3 regions of the Secundilactobacillus sp. MJ173 genome follow, and region 3 is predicted to be linked to each of the others. Evidence: riboswitches for the same ligand, from Rfam matches in the RefSeq annotation. Region 3 holds a riboswitch; each other region holds the start of a gene.
What was found. Region 3 has a riboswitch for thiamine pyrophosphate ahead of thiM (hydroxyethylthiazole kinase). Riboswitches for the same ligand answer to the same signal wherever they lie in the genome.
Positions count from the first base shown of each region.

Region 1: another riboswitch for thiamine pyrophosphate. It lies ahead of cytX (putative hydroxymethylpyrimidine transporter CytX); the one in region 3 lies ahead of thiM (hydroxyethylthiazole kinase).
Region 2: another riboswitch for thiamine pyrophosphate. It lies ahead of AC6H04_RS02850 (acetylornithine deacetylase); the one in region 3 lies ahead of thiM (hydroxyethylthiazole kinase).

Region 1 covers NZ_BAAKGN010000038.1:41,979-46,769, forward strand. Annotated here, with positions in the region: gene AC6H04_RS06405 (FAD:protein FMN transferase) at 280-1,224, shown strand; gene thiW (energy coupling factor transporter S component ThiW) at 1,459-1,965, opposite strand; gene cytX (putative hydroxymethylpyrimidine transporter CytX) at 2,008-3,192, opposite strand; TPP riboswitch at 3,269-3,366, opposite strand; gene rpsN (30S ribosomal protein S14) at 3,588-3,857, shown strand; gene AC6H04_RS06425 (putative metal homeostasis protein) at 3,877-3,999, shown strand; gene AC6H04_RS06430 (hypothetical protein) at 4,084-4,791, opposite strand, start outside.
Region 2 covers NZ_BAAKGN010000019.1:107,044-111,834, forward strand. Annotated here, with positions in the region: gene AC6H04_RS02835 (polyprenyl synthetase family protein) at 1-36, opposite strand, end outside; gene AC6H04_RS02840 (hypothetical protein) at 202-552, opposite strand; gene AC6H04_RS02845 (ECF transporter S component) at 638-1,195, opposite strand; gene AC6H04_RS02850 (acetylornithine deacetylase) at 1,209-2,504, opposite strand; TPP riboswitch at 2,575-2,674, opposite strand; gene AC6H04_RS02855 (polysaccharide deacetylase family protein) at 2,772-3,659, opposite strand; gene AC6H04_RS02860 (hypothetical protein) at 3,640-3,945, opposite strand; gene AC6H04_RS02865 (glycosyltransferase) at 3,947-4,791, opposite strand, start outside.
Region 3 covers NZ_BAAKGN010000066.1:4,311-9,101, forward strand. Annotated here, with positions in the region: gene AC6H04_RS10490 (WxL domain-containing protein) at 1-348, shown strand, start outside; gene AC6H04_RS10495 (WxLIP family cell surface protein) at 350-1,363, shown strand; gene AC6H04_RS10500 (aldo/keto reductase) at 1,471-2,319, shown strand; TPP riboswitch at 2,640-2,746, shown strand; gene thiM (hydroxyethylthiazole kinase) at 2,843-3,634, shown strand; gene thiD (bifunctional hydroxymethylpyrimidine kinase/phosphomethylpyrimidine kinase) at 3,652-4,476, shown strand; gene thiE (thiamine phosphate synthase) at 4,473-4,791, shown strand, end outside.

The DNA.
Region 1 (4,791 bases), on a different contig from region 3:
TGTATCGTTAAGACTAAATGGAGGACATGCGTATGAAAGAAACTACTGTAAAACGATGATGATCCCAGGTTCGCAAGCGAGTTTTGCTCATCAAGTAATCGCCATCCTGTCGACCATAATCAAGACATCTGAACGAACGATAGAAGTGCAAATTCCATTCTCTTAAGTTTAGATCTTTCATTATAGAAAGCGAACCGCGCTGACTGATAATATATTCAGTCAGCGCGGTTTTGTGTTATCTTAAACTCATAAGAATTTTATGGAAGGCGTGAACCCCAAATGATTCAAAAACAATATTATGGCTTGGGCACTGCCATCACCCTCTCGGTAAACGAACCAGCAACGACTGCTGATTTGGATGCTGGTAATGACCTTATCAAGCACTATGAGGATATTTTGACGGTTAATCGACCCGTTTCAGAAGTGATGTCCGTAAACCATGCAGCTGGTCAAGAACCGGTTCAGGTATCAGATATCACCTATCAATTGATCAAACGTGCCGTGGGAGTCAGCCAATGGCGCTTAGGCTTTAACACTGCCATTGGACCCCTGGTAAAACTATGGAAAATTGGCTTTGACGGCGCTAACTTACCGGCTGATTCAGACATTAAACAACGTCTTCAACTGATTGATCCAGACGATATCCAACTAGACGATCATAATCGAACCGTCTTTCTCACCAAAGCAGGAATGGAAATTGACCTTGGTGCCATCGCTAAAGGCTACATTGCTGATGCTGTCAAAACGTTATGGCTTTCTCGTGGCGTCGCGAGTGGCATTATCGACCTTGGCGGTAATATTTTACTGGTAGGCGACAGCAGTCATACTAATGGCTTATGGCGCATCGGTGTTCAAAATCCGTTGAAACAGCGTCATGTAGCCCTTGGCGTCCTTACCACAACTGCTAAGTCAATCGTCACTTCCGGTATTTATGAACGTTACCTAGTGATCAACGGTCACAATTACCACCATATGTTCGATTCCAAGACTGGTTACCCGATTCAAAACGACTTAGAAAGTGTCACCATTGTTAGCGATTTGTCCATTGACGGCGATATTTGGACCACTGAAGCCTTCTATCAAGATATCAATAAAGGGATCCCGTTAATTGAAAAACAGCCAGGACTAGACGCAATCTTTGTCACCCGTGACTTCAAGGTAGCTATCACTTCCGGTTTGAAAGACCACTTTGCATTAACGGACGATCAATACCAGATTATTTAGCGAATGAGAGTGTGACACAACTCGGTAGATTCCAGAATTTAACGCAAAAAACCGTATTCCGTCGAACTTTGTCGGAATACGGTTTTTTGCGTTAAATGGCCGGAATCTGAGTTGTGGCGCAGGTTTAGACTAGATTAAAGTATTGAACAAAAGCAAACTTTAAATTGTCTTTAAGTCAAGAAACCAAATGAAATTTTTACCAATATAGACTTATGGCACAACCTCATTTTAATACTACTTACTCAGCCTATTCATCTGTGGCTGAATCACCGTGGACCAAATACTCTTCAATAACACATAAGCAATCACCGCACCAACCAGTGCACTAAGGAAGAAACTTGGCACAAATAGCCAAAGTGCACCCTTCGCCCCTAATAGCAGTGCTGCAATTGGGTAAGCAACTATCGCACCTATGATACCAGTCCCAATCAATTCGCCAAACACTGCTGCAATCAGCCTTTTAGTGTATCTGAATAGCAAACCGCTTAAAAAAGCACCGAACATGCTACCAGGAAAAGCTAGAATCGTACCAGTCCCCAGCAAATTACGAATTAAGGACGTTAAAAACGCCTGTGTCATTGCCCACCAAGGTCCTAATAAGGCCCCAGATACAACGTTGATTAAGTGTTGCATTGGCGCAACTTTGGCTACACCCACTGTAAATTCAAATAAACTGCCACCGATTACACCTAATGCCACAAGAACCGAAGTTAGGGTTAAATAATAAACTCTTTTATTCATGCGTTTGCTCCTCTCTATTCTCCTGCATAGTCAGCCACTTACCTAATCCGTCATCAACGGGTACTTTTTGGTGACCACCCCTGTCAGATAAACGCCTAATACTAGCACTAGTAGCAAGAAGAAGGTCGTCCCCAAAAAGAAGTCCAACTTCTGCAACCACGAATAACCAACAACGCCGATTAGCCACCATAAAAAGTTTAATGGTAATGAAAGTCGTTGATGCATCAAGAAGACGCTGACAAATAAGATGGCAAATAGCGGTGTGAATACCGCCCCGATAGCGTATAAAAAGTTCTGGTAGTATGCCATTGAAACAAACAGTGCAATCAGTAAACCTAACACCGTAATCCCAATCGCAATCAAATTAACTGCTTTAGTCTTTACCAAATTAGCGATATTAGTAGCTGCCGAATAGGCATCCATGAAGGTCGTGGTTACCGTTGAAAAAACGATCACTAGCAGAGCAATCATCCCCATACTGGAATGCGAAAGCACGGTTGTAAAATTAGATTGGCCGGTTAAAATCACCGTGAAAAGTCCCAGTGAAAACATGGCCACACTGGCAATAAAGTAGCCGCTCACACTGGCCATACTGGTGCGAAACGGTCGATCGGTATGCTGAGTGTAATCGCCAATCAGTGGCAACCAGGAAAGTGCCATGGTCACGTTAAGTTCAACTGCACTGCCAAAACTCAATGGCGCGAGATCGGTACTATTTTGCAAGCGGCCCTCCTTCATAATGGTCCACAGCATCAGGATCATGCCAATGGCTAGTAAGACAACGATGACGTTATTCACTTTGAAAAGCCAGTCGTGATCCATTAATAGCCAAACCACGATCAACACCGCCACGATGAGTGACATCACCAATACTGATTGATAGTTGAACAACGCCTTTGATAGCCCATTCATCGCCTGTTGAGCATTGACGATCATTACCGCCGTCCACCCTAGTAACTGCAGCGCATTTAGCATTGAAAACAGCCCAACGCCCTGTTGCCCAAAAACCGTCTTAGTGGCTTGGATTGCCGTCCTATTCTGCTGAGCTGATAGATAACCAGCAGGTAGCAGAAAAACAAAACAGCCAATCACGTGCCCAACTAAGATCGCTAGCAAGCCGCTTTTCCAACCTAATGGTGCAATGAGTGTCCCGGTCACAATCTCAGCGATTGAAATCGCCGCACCCATCCAAAGCAGAAATAGCCCGCTTGGTTTCGTATTTCCCATTAAAAGCCCCTCTTCCAATAAAAAAGGTCCTTCAGCCGCAGTTAGTTCCGCGCACTGAAAGACCATCATTGTATATTGATGTTCACGTACACTTTCCTTCGCAAGTATTAACTATACAGGTTCGAAGGGACTAGATTCATCTATCTCAGCCATATGGCGCCCCTAGTGCATTTAATTTTCAGTTATTATTTTAGCACACTTCTCATTAATACGCGTGAATCGTAAAGCGTAATTATTACAGTTTAATTAAATCAAGTCTAATTAGTGGTAATTCGAATTGATTATTGGTAAATTATTACCATTGTTGTGACGGCATCAAATACTACTAACACCATTGACCTGGCAATTACTTAATGAATTTGTTGCACTAATATCACTAAGTCATTGGAGGAAACATGGCAAAAAAATCAAAGATTGCAAAGTATAACAAGCAACGTGAACTCATCGCAAAGTATGCCACTATTCGGCGTGAACTAAAGGCGCAAGGCGACTACGAAGCCTTGGCCCACCTGCCAAAGGACTCTAATCCTAATCGGCTACGTAACCGGGACGGATTAGACGGACGGCCACGCGGTTACATGCGCAAGTTCAATATGTCCCGTTTGAATTTCCGGAAATACGCTCACCTTGGTCAAATTCCTGGTGTCCGTAAGGCCTCATGGTAAAGTTATAAGGAGATCAATCATGGAAAAGACTGATATGGCTAGCGCTTACCGGCGACTTAAGAGTCCCAGTTTGAAGACCCGTAAACGGGCGATGAAAATCATCCGCGACGCTAAGCGTAATGCCGCTAATACGAAAAAGTAATTTTAAGCCTAAACAGGTTAAAAAGCGCCTTAGAATTGAAAGCTGACTTTATCAGCCAAATTCTAAGGGGCTTTTTTAATTTGATTAGCTTGGCACTACTTTAAAGTGAATCAGACTCCGGTCGTCAAATGAGCGATTGCCAGACACAGTACCCTTAGTTGACCGGTATTCATGGCTGCAAGTGGGATCATTTTGCAAAACCTCTCGTAGACTTGCCTCCGACTCAGCCAAATTACCTGCTGCTTTAGGATAGCCGTCACTCGCTAACACGATTTGGTGCTCCGCGTTTGATAGTGGGTAGACCTTTAACAGTGAATCTGGGATGGGCTGGCCGTTAAAGATCGCATAACCCCACTCGCTATCAGCTACATTAGCAAATTGAGTCGCCTTTAAAATCCACGGCAAAATAGCTGTACGACCGGGATCCGACTGCTTATCATCAGGGGATAGCCGCAGAACCAAACTGCGCATATTCGATAAAACCAAGTCACTTGGCTTGGGATTAGTTAGCAGCTGACCATCTAGATTAATTTGCGCATCACCAACCTGCCACAGTTCATTACGAAAACGAGAATAAACCACGGCAACGGCTTGCAGCCCCTGGCTATCACGATCAACTGGAAAATCAATTTGATGATAAAAAGTGACGAATGCTTGATTTACTCGCTCTATCAGCACTGACAACGTGGCGTTTTTAGGCAACCGTTCTACAACGCCAGCAATCATGGTAGACGCTATTTTTCCAGTTGTCTTACCCTGGTACTGAAACTTCGATTTACTGGTGACACCGTC
Region 2 (4,791 bases), on a different contig from region 3:
GACCCTCGGAAACTGATGCCAAAGTTTGTGAACCATGTACTGCCACTCCCCCTACTTAAAATTACCCATCCACCTGATGGGCCCCCTTGATGTGTCATCATGGTGTTTTAACCATGTTACCACATGATTGTGAACTCATGCATCATTAGGACACCAAAAAGCCCGTTCAGTCAAAAACTAAACGGGCTTTTTGGTAGACACTTAATCTGAAAACAACTTGATCTGGTCTAAAATATTGAGCAACTGTTTTTCTGCTCGTTCGTAATCCGCAATTTGATTGCCGAATTGCTGGTTAAACCCATCGAGGCCACCCGCAACAAAGGCGTACTCGTATTGATACACTTGCTGATAGGCTGCCGTTAGTTGTGACAATAATTCTGGTTGCGCTGGTTCTGACAGCTGCAATGCCATCTGAATCACACGCAAATCCGTATAACCCAACTCAAACTGAATTGCCCAAGCGCGCATAAACTCATGCTGAGCCTGAATGTGTAGAAAATGATGTTCCGTATTCCAAGCCAGACGAGCAATTGAATCCTCGATTTTAATCATTTTAAGCCTCCAAAGTTTGTGACTTCGACACGACTACGCCCATAAAATACGCAATTTGGAGGTTTGAAGCAAGTCATTGCACCTGTTATTTTTCCGGTCCTAGATGACGCAATGCATGAGCACGATCCAGTAACGTAAACACACTGTGAACTAACACCGTTCCAAAGAAAATCACCGAGAGCAGCCGAACGGTAAACAAGGCGACAATCATGCCGATTGAATAGTTAGTGTAGCCTAGTTTAAAGACTTCGTAGGTGAACGCAACGATGGTGGTGGTCACAGAAGAGGTCAACAGACTTGCCCAGCTCCAGTTTTTATAGCGCCAAGCGGCAAAACCAATCTCAGACCCCACACCCTGTACGATGCCGGAAAGCAACGCTGCAATACCAAAAGTCCCGCCAAAAATAACCTCAGCCGCAGCGCCCAACACTTCACCAACAATCGCTGCTCCGGGAATCCGGGTTAAGTAAATAGCTAGCGGTCCCGCCATGATCCAAAGGCCAAATAAGATTTCGTTAGCAAACGGACCCACAGCCATGGAGAGCACGTTGTACAAGTAATCCGTCCCCACAAAGATAGCACCGAAAATCAGAGCAATCATGGTGATTAAAATAATATCTTGCAGATGAAATTGTTTTTTCATTGTTGTCATCCTTTCAAGCTTTTGGTCGTGAACACCACGTGACGATGAAATCAGCCATTACTTTGGTGTAATCAATCAGTTGTGATAGTTGCACCATCTCATTATCGCTATGTGCCTGCATCATTTGTCCTGGCCCATACGTCACCGCAGGAATGTGGTAAAAGTCAAACCAGCCACCATCCGAGACTGACGTTGACATATTGATATCAGGGACCACTCCTAGTTGCTGCTCATGACTTTGCTTCAGCAGCTGAACGGCTGGTTGTGAGGCGTCAATCGCTAACGGTGGAAAAATTTCTCCCTTATCCACTAGCATCGAATCACCGCCCCAACTGAATGTCGGTAAAGTATCCTTTAACCAGGGGTCCGCTTTAGCTGCGGTAGTTACGGCAGCTTCGATCTCGTGGGTAACTTGGTCAATAGTTTCATCAGGGTAAAAATGAACGGTGATCCATAATCGACATTCGTTGGCAACAAAGGCTGGATGAATGCCGCCTTCAATATAGGCCGGATTAATCGTATTGGTTCCTGCCGGGAAACCCGGATACGACTTGGTCACTGCCCAGTAATGTTCCAACTTCTGAAGTGCCTCAATGACTACCGGCATCTTTTCAACCATGCTGGCAGCCTTCAAACCACCGCCAGCTCGCAGCATATTCACCCGGTTGCCGTCATGATACGTGTGCGGACTTTTAAGAGTGATCCAGCCAGTTACCACACCGCCCTGTCCTTGAAAAGCCATATTGCTGGTATCGCCAACCACTGCGAAGTCGGCTGTTTCACCCTGTTCCAGCAAAGTTTTGGTCCCTGCTTCACCGGCTTCTTCACCAACCACTGACTGAAATCGCAAATCACCCGGAAGATGAATATCTAGTTGTTTTAATAATCGAAAGAGGTACAAGAAACAAGCCATTGCCCCTTTCATATCACTAACACCGCGACCATATAATTCATCGCCCCGCTGTACGAGTTGGAACGGGGCCGTCTGCCAGTGATCCAGATCCGTCAGTGCGGCCACATCCACGTGCCCATTTAATAGAAGACTATGATGATTACTGCCCGCACTTCCACTTAGTTGCCCCGAAACTAACGCATCTTGCTCATAGAATGACTGTTGCTTAACGGTAAATCCAGCTTGTGTGAGTTGCTGTTTCACGTAATTTTGAATTGCCACTGTATTCCTAGCCGGTGGTGACACCGTTTGGAAAGCGACTAACTCACGCAAAATAGTGAGTAGACTTGACTGCTGGTCATCGATTGCCTGTTGTAACTGTTGCTGTAATGCCGTCATTGCTTCAAATCCCTTCATGGTTCAACTCAGCCACGAACCTGGATGAAACCAACTAAAAAACTCCCGAAGCTAGACTTCGGGAGTTTTGCACACGTTCAATCAGCTTTCCTACGTGAGTGTTAACTCTCAGGTTCAAAGGGTCTGGCGTTTGCCATCTCAGCTCTATTAGAGCACCCCTAGCTTGTAAGCTTATCATGTCATAACTGGTTGATTAATGCAAGCATTTTTCTTGATATAAATAAAAAGAAACCGCTCAAAAGCAGTTCCTTGATTTCAACTATGCTATCATGCCAGCCAACGAGCAATACTTGGCCAACTATTCTTGGTGATGATCATCCGCGGTGCTAATTTAAGATCGTTTTCATTCGTCACAATCCCATTATTTAACGTGTAAATCACCTGCAATTTCGGTTGATGAACGAGGTAATTTTGAACCAACGGCGTCCCGCTACCATATGGATAAGTGAAAATCGGTGTCGTTTGCCCCGTCTTTTGCTTCATGACTTTTTGACTGATTGCATAATCGCGAACAAATTTCGGATAATTGCGCTTCAAGTTAAACGCTGGCGTCCCCTTAACTAGGTAATGCATATTATTGGTATGAACACCCAGCTCCATTTTGGTGCTTTCAGACCGGTATAATTTCATAATCTGAGACCAAGTGGCTAACTGTTCGCCACCGATATATTCTCCGGTTGAGCCGGTAATAATCGAAGCCGTAAACGGATAATCATAATGTTTCATGATGGGCGCAGCATTTTCGGCCATGGTCCGATCAATGTCATCGAAAGTCAAAACGACATACTTCCCATGAACTGGCTGATTATTCTTCAACATACTGATCATTTGGGCAGTGGAAATCACTTTAATATGGTGCTGATGCAAAAACTGCATCTGCTTTTTAAATTCGGATACATTCACGTTATAAACGTGGAGTTGATTATTCGGCGTTAATGATTCCACGCTTTTAACCATGGTGTCATTATCATTCAGGATTCGATGATAGCAAAACACCATAATGCCATTTTTAATTTTGGTATCACTGCTAGCTAAGGCGTAGTTTTCCCGAGTTCCCAGTTCAAATTTAGTACTCTTACGAACGTTGACGGCAATCAAGCCAATGAAAACGACGATGATCAATCCTAATATCCATTTACGCATTGTCTTTGTCATTTGCTGCCACCTTTCGTTTGAGATTCCGAATGTGAATGATACTGTACAGGATGCTCAGACCGCCAATCACCAAAATCAGGTTGCCTAACAGTTTATACAAATGAAATGACAGGTTGAACAGTGAATAATTCACGACTAAGCCATCCGAATAAATCCCAAAAATAAAGCAGAGATTAATGACTAAGACGTAAATAGCGACAACCCACAATAAAATAAGCAGGATCATTCGCCGAAATCGTGACCAGAGGGACGTTTTTTTACGAATCACTAATTTATCTTTATCCATTTTAGACCCCCCGATCTGGACTGGCCCAGGTCCCTTTTCGTTTTGGATCAAGGAAGAAGGAACCAAGGGCGGTAATACAGCTGATCAAGTTAACCACCCAGTAGAAGACAAAGTACATTGGCAGCAACAATAAATCTTGCCAGTCAATGTAGCCCTGACGCTGAGAACTGGTAAAGCCAATGATGAACTGCACGATACTAATCAGTGTCAGAACAAATAAGACCCCACCGTCTAAAATCAAGGCGTGAGAAAAGATCATGGTCAGGAAATACAGAACGATCATGAAGAAACAGCTTAACGCCCATAAATTACTGATCACCATATCGATCAACAACCATTGTTCGGCAAGTTTGCCCGTAAAAATTAATTGCCGGTTGCGAATTAAAACTTCTAAGCCACCACGAGCCCAGCGCCGTCGTTGACGGATCAAAGCATTCATATGCTCCGGAACCAGGATCCATGAGACGGCTTGCGGACAATAAGCCACTCGCCAATGATGCGAATAAAGTTTCCAGGTCATATCGATATCTTCGGTTAATGCTTCAACGGTCCAGCGATGAACCTGTTTGATAGCTTTCTTACGATAAACCACAATCACACCTGAAACCGTGGTGATATGGCCGGTAATAAAGGATTGTCCCCGCTTAATAATGTCAATGATGCCGATATATTCCAGCAACTGCAGGCGACCTAATAAAGTTGTTCGATTACGAACCACTGGACGACCGGCAACGGCACCCACATTAGGATCATTATAAAATTCAAACATCATGTGCTTCAAAGCATCTTGGTCAATGTAAGAATCAGAATCCAAGCAAAGTAAGTATTCCCCATCAGCGCTATCTA
Region 3 (4,791 bases):
GCAAGCCTTGGTTCTTTTAGTGTTGCAGGCAGTAATGATACAGCAACGAATGCTTTCCCTAATTCATATATGGCCGTGAAGACTCCAAGCGCATCTCCAGCAGGTACTAAAGTTGGTGATGCACTAGATAGTTCAGATGCAACTGCAACATTAAATGTTAATGGTATTGCTGATAACATTATAACTGCTAAAAGTGGTCAAGGTGTTGGTAAGTGGAATATGGCTTTCTCTGATATCACATTACACGTTTTGAGTGTTCCTATGGCCAAGGCTAGTTATAACGCCAACATTACTTGGACGGTAACGTCTGGTCCAACTTCAAGCACTACAGCTACTCCAAGTAAGTAATATGAAAAAAATCTTAAAAGTTTGCTTAATTATTTTGGTGTTCGTTACAGGAATATTCAGTATCAGTGATGTTAAGGCACAGGCTAAAAAATCAGTAAATGACTTTCAAGTAAAACCGGTTTTGACCGCAAATAATAATCCTCAAGCCAGTTATTTTGATTTAAAAGTAAAACCCGGTACTAATCAGATCTTGCGTTTACAAATTATTAACAGTAGCAGTAAACGTCAGCAATTTAACATCCTACCAAATAATGCAACAACTAATGAAAACGGGATTATTGATTATTCTGTGCATGCCAAAAAAGATGCTTCAGCTACAACGTCGTTTACGGACATGTTGGGGAATCAAACTGGAAAACAGATTTGGGTCGCGGGTAAAAGCCGTTCAGTAGTTTCCTTTAAATTGGCAGTACCGAAACAGTCTTTTGAAGGGACAGTTTTAGGTGGCTTTGTAGTTTATTCAGCAAGCGCTGCAAATCAGGCAAAAAAGAGTGGTCAAATTAATAATTTGGCTCATTATGCTGTTGCCACGCGGTTAATCGAATCAACACAAAAAGTAACTCCCGATTTACTGTATAGGGGGACTAAATACGTTGGAAATAACGGATTGCCAAGAATTCAAGTTAATTTACAAAATAATCAACCGACAATTATTGGAACAGTTTACCTTAAAGCGACTGTTACTGGTGAAGGTGATAAGACCGTTGCCAAAGTTAACCAAAAGATGTTGAACTTTGCGCCTAATTCCAGTTTTGGATACCAGATGCCAACTTTGGATGGTAAAGTACTCAAATCAGGACAATACCGGTTGAAAATGACTGTGAAAGCAGACAATGGGTCTTGGAAATTTGACCGATTATTTACGGTAACTGACAAAGATGGCAAAGCAGCTAAGATTGCCAAACCTGGCATTAACTGGAAACAGATGATCATGTGGATTATTGAAGGTCTAGCAGTTCTCATCGTGCTGGGCTACATCATTAATAAATTCCGTAAGTGGATGAAGAAAGATTAACCAGGTTGCGTAAGCCTAATCACTTGCGTCAAACTTCAAAAAAACGGTAAACTCAAAGTTGTTAAGACTTGAGTTTACCGTTTTTTAATCATAAAGGAGGACTTGGTATGGCTCTCACAGATACTTATACACTCAGCAACGGGACTAAGATTCCGGTTATTGGACTTGGCACTTGGCAGACGCCAGATGGCGATGTTGCTTACCAGTCAGTATTAGATGCCTTGAAAGCGGGCTACCGTCACATTGATACGGCTGCTGCTTATGGGAATGAAGAAAGCGTTGGTCGAGCAATCCACGATTCTGGTGTGAAACGCGAAGATTTATTCGTGACCACGAAATTATGGAATGCTGATCACGGCTATGAAAAAGCGAAGCAAGCCATTGGGACCTCTCTATCCAAATTAGGTTTGGAATACGTTGATCTTTACTTGATTCACTGGCCAAATCCAGTTGCTTTTCGTGATAACTGGGAAGAAGCTAATGCTGAGACTTGGAAAGCTATGGAAGAAGCTTATGAGGAAGGTTTAGTGAAGGCTATCGGGGTTTCAAACTTCCGGCCTAAACATTTGGATGCCTTGCTGAAGACCGCTAAGATTGCGCCAATGGTTAACCAGATTTTCTTGAATCCATCCGATCTGCAGCCAAGCGTTGTGGAATATAATAACGCACACGATATTTTATCAGAGGCATACAGTCCATTTGGAACTGGTAAGATTTTCCAGATTGATGGACTGAAAGAGATTGCTGAGAAATACAATAAGTCTGTACCACAATTAGTCCTACGCTGGCACTTACAGCACGGCTTCTTGCCACTGCCAAAGTCTGTGCACGCTGAATATATTAAGTCGAATGCTGACATCTTTGACTTTGAAATTAGTGAAGATGACATGAAGAAGATTGACGGGTTCCAGGGTGCTGCTGGGTCAGCGATGGATCCGGATGCGGTGTCGTTTTAGAATTTATGTTTGGAAGAGTTCAACCTTTTGGGGCTGGGCTCTTTTCTTTTATGTAGAGTAGTTGGGTTACAGCAAGCAGAGACTTACGTCTAAGTCACTTCCGGCATAAATCCAAGCCCAGGATTTTTGCCGAAAGCGTCTTAGTTTTCAGTCTCTAGTCGCTTGCTTCCACACCCTGATTTAGTCGGGTTACAGCAAGCAGAGAGCTGCATGTAAGTGACAGCCACCTAAAATCCAAGTTCGGGATTTTTGGCGCCCGTCCCTTACACTCCGCTCTCTAAGCGCTTGCTTCCACACCCTTTTTCTTTTACAATTAAGCCAAACAACACGAGGGGTGTCCCACTTTTTTCTGGGGCTGAGATGTGCTCGCACTATCCCTTTGAACCTGTAAGTTCAGACTTGCGAAGGAACGTGTTCAATTCGGACCAGTTTTACTGGTGAAGAGTCGAGCTAACGTTTTGATTAGCTCGACTTTTTTTAGTATCTGACTGTTGTTTGTACTAAAATTTTGGGAGGATTTTTCATGAAAATCGATTTGCTGAATCAGATTCGCGAGACCAATCCCGTTGTCCTTAACATTTCAAACTTTGTCACCGTTCAAGATGTGGCTAATGGCATTAACGCCATTGGTGCGTCACCCATTATGTCCGAAGAAATTGCTGAAACCGATGAAATGGTGGGTATCAGTAATGCCGTTGCTTTGAACCTTGGAGCTTTTTCTAAGCCGCAAGTAGACCATATTTTAGCTATGGGCAAAGCTGCTAACGCACAGCACAAACCGTTAGTTATTGATCCAGTGGCGGTTGGTGCCATTAGTTACCGTAAGAAAGTTGCCCTTGATTTGATGAGCCAGTTCCAAGTGGACGTTATTCGTGGGAACGCTGGTGAAATCGCCGCTTTGGCAGATGTTGCCTGGGACGCGAAGGGCATCGATGCTGGTTCCGGCAATCAAGACGTGGTGGAAATCGCTAAAGCTGCTGCTAAGAAACAGAATTGTGTCGTTATTCTTAGTGGTGCCACGGATGTCATTACCGATGGTGAACACGTTGCCCGAGTATTTAACGGCACGCCGCTGTTCCAGTTACACGTTGGTTCTGGCGATATGCTCAGCAGTATTGTGGGTGCCTTTTGTGCGGTCAGTGATGGTGACTACTTTGAAGCTGCTCAAACAGCTTGCTTGGTCTTTGCTTCAATCGGCCAGATCGTTGCTGATCAGCTGAAAGAGGAACGGCCAGGTACTTTCTCTGCTCGCTTAATGGACGAATTGCATTTAGCATCCGTTGCTGATATTGAAAAGATTGCCCAATTTGACTGAAAGGTGTGACATTTAAGATGGCTGAGGAAGTTAATTCATTTCCACAAACACTCACGATTGCTGGGACTGATTCCGGTGGTGGTGCTGGCGTTATGGCCGATATCAAGACCATGCAGGAACGTCACGTATTTAGTGCTGCAGTGATTGTAGCTGTAACCGCACAGAATACCATTGGTGTGCAAGATTTTGCTGCATTATCTAAGAAATTAATCGATGAACAGTTTGCGTCAGTGGCGGGTGATTTGAAAATTAAAGCCTGCAAGACGGGGATGCTGGCGGATGCAGAACACGTGGAAATCGTCGTTGAGAATCTGAAGAAATATGACTTGGGACCGCTGATCGTGGATCCCGTTATGATTGCTAAGGGCGGTGCGCCGTTACTGGCTGATGATGCGATTGACACCGTTAAGCGTGATTTATTGCCGCTAGCGACCGTTGTCACACCTAATTTACCAGAGGCGGAACGGCTAACTGATATGACTATCAAGACACCCGAAGACATGCAGGCGGCTGCTAAGCAGATCCGTGCAACTGGTGTTAAGAACGTTATGATCAAGGGTGGTCACGGCGATACCGATAAAGTGACCGATTATGTTTTGCTGGAAAATGGTAAAGAATTCTGGCTCAGCGCGCCTCGAGTTGACACCGTTCGAACTCATGGTACTGGCGATACGCTGTCTAGTGCTATGACTGCGGAGATTGCCAAGGGCAAAGACATTGAATCGGCTATTCGGGTGGCGAAGGACTTCGTTGAAGCTGCTATTCGCAATACTATCCAAGTTGGTCATGGTCATGGGCCACTGAACCATTGGGCTTACGGAGAGGAGCATTCGGGCAAATGAAATTCAAACCAGAAATGTTGAAAGCTTACTTTGTCTGCGGTTCTCAAGATGTGCCTGAAGGTCAGTTCGAAACCATCATTGAGCAGGCCATTAAAGCGGGTATCACAGCTTTTCAATTTCGTGATAAGGGCAATGCTTCAACCTTGTCACCGATTGATCGCGCAGCAATGGCCATGAAATTACGTGGCCGTTGCGCCGAAGCGGGGATTCCGTTTATCGTGGATGATAACGTCGAGTTGGCAAAACAAGTTAACGCTGACGGGATTCACGTGGGGCAATCTGATGAAAAGATTCAGCAGGTTGTTACAGAAGTTG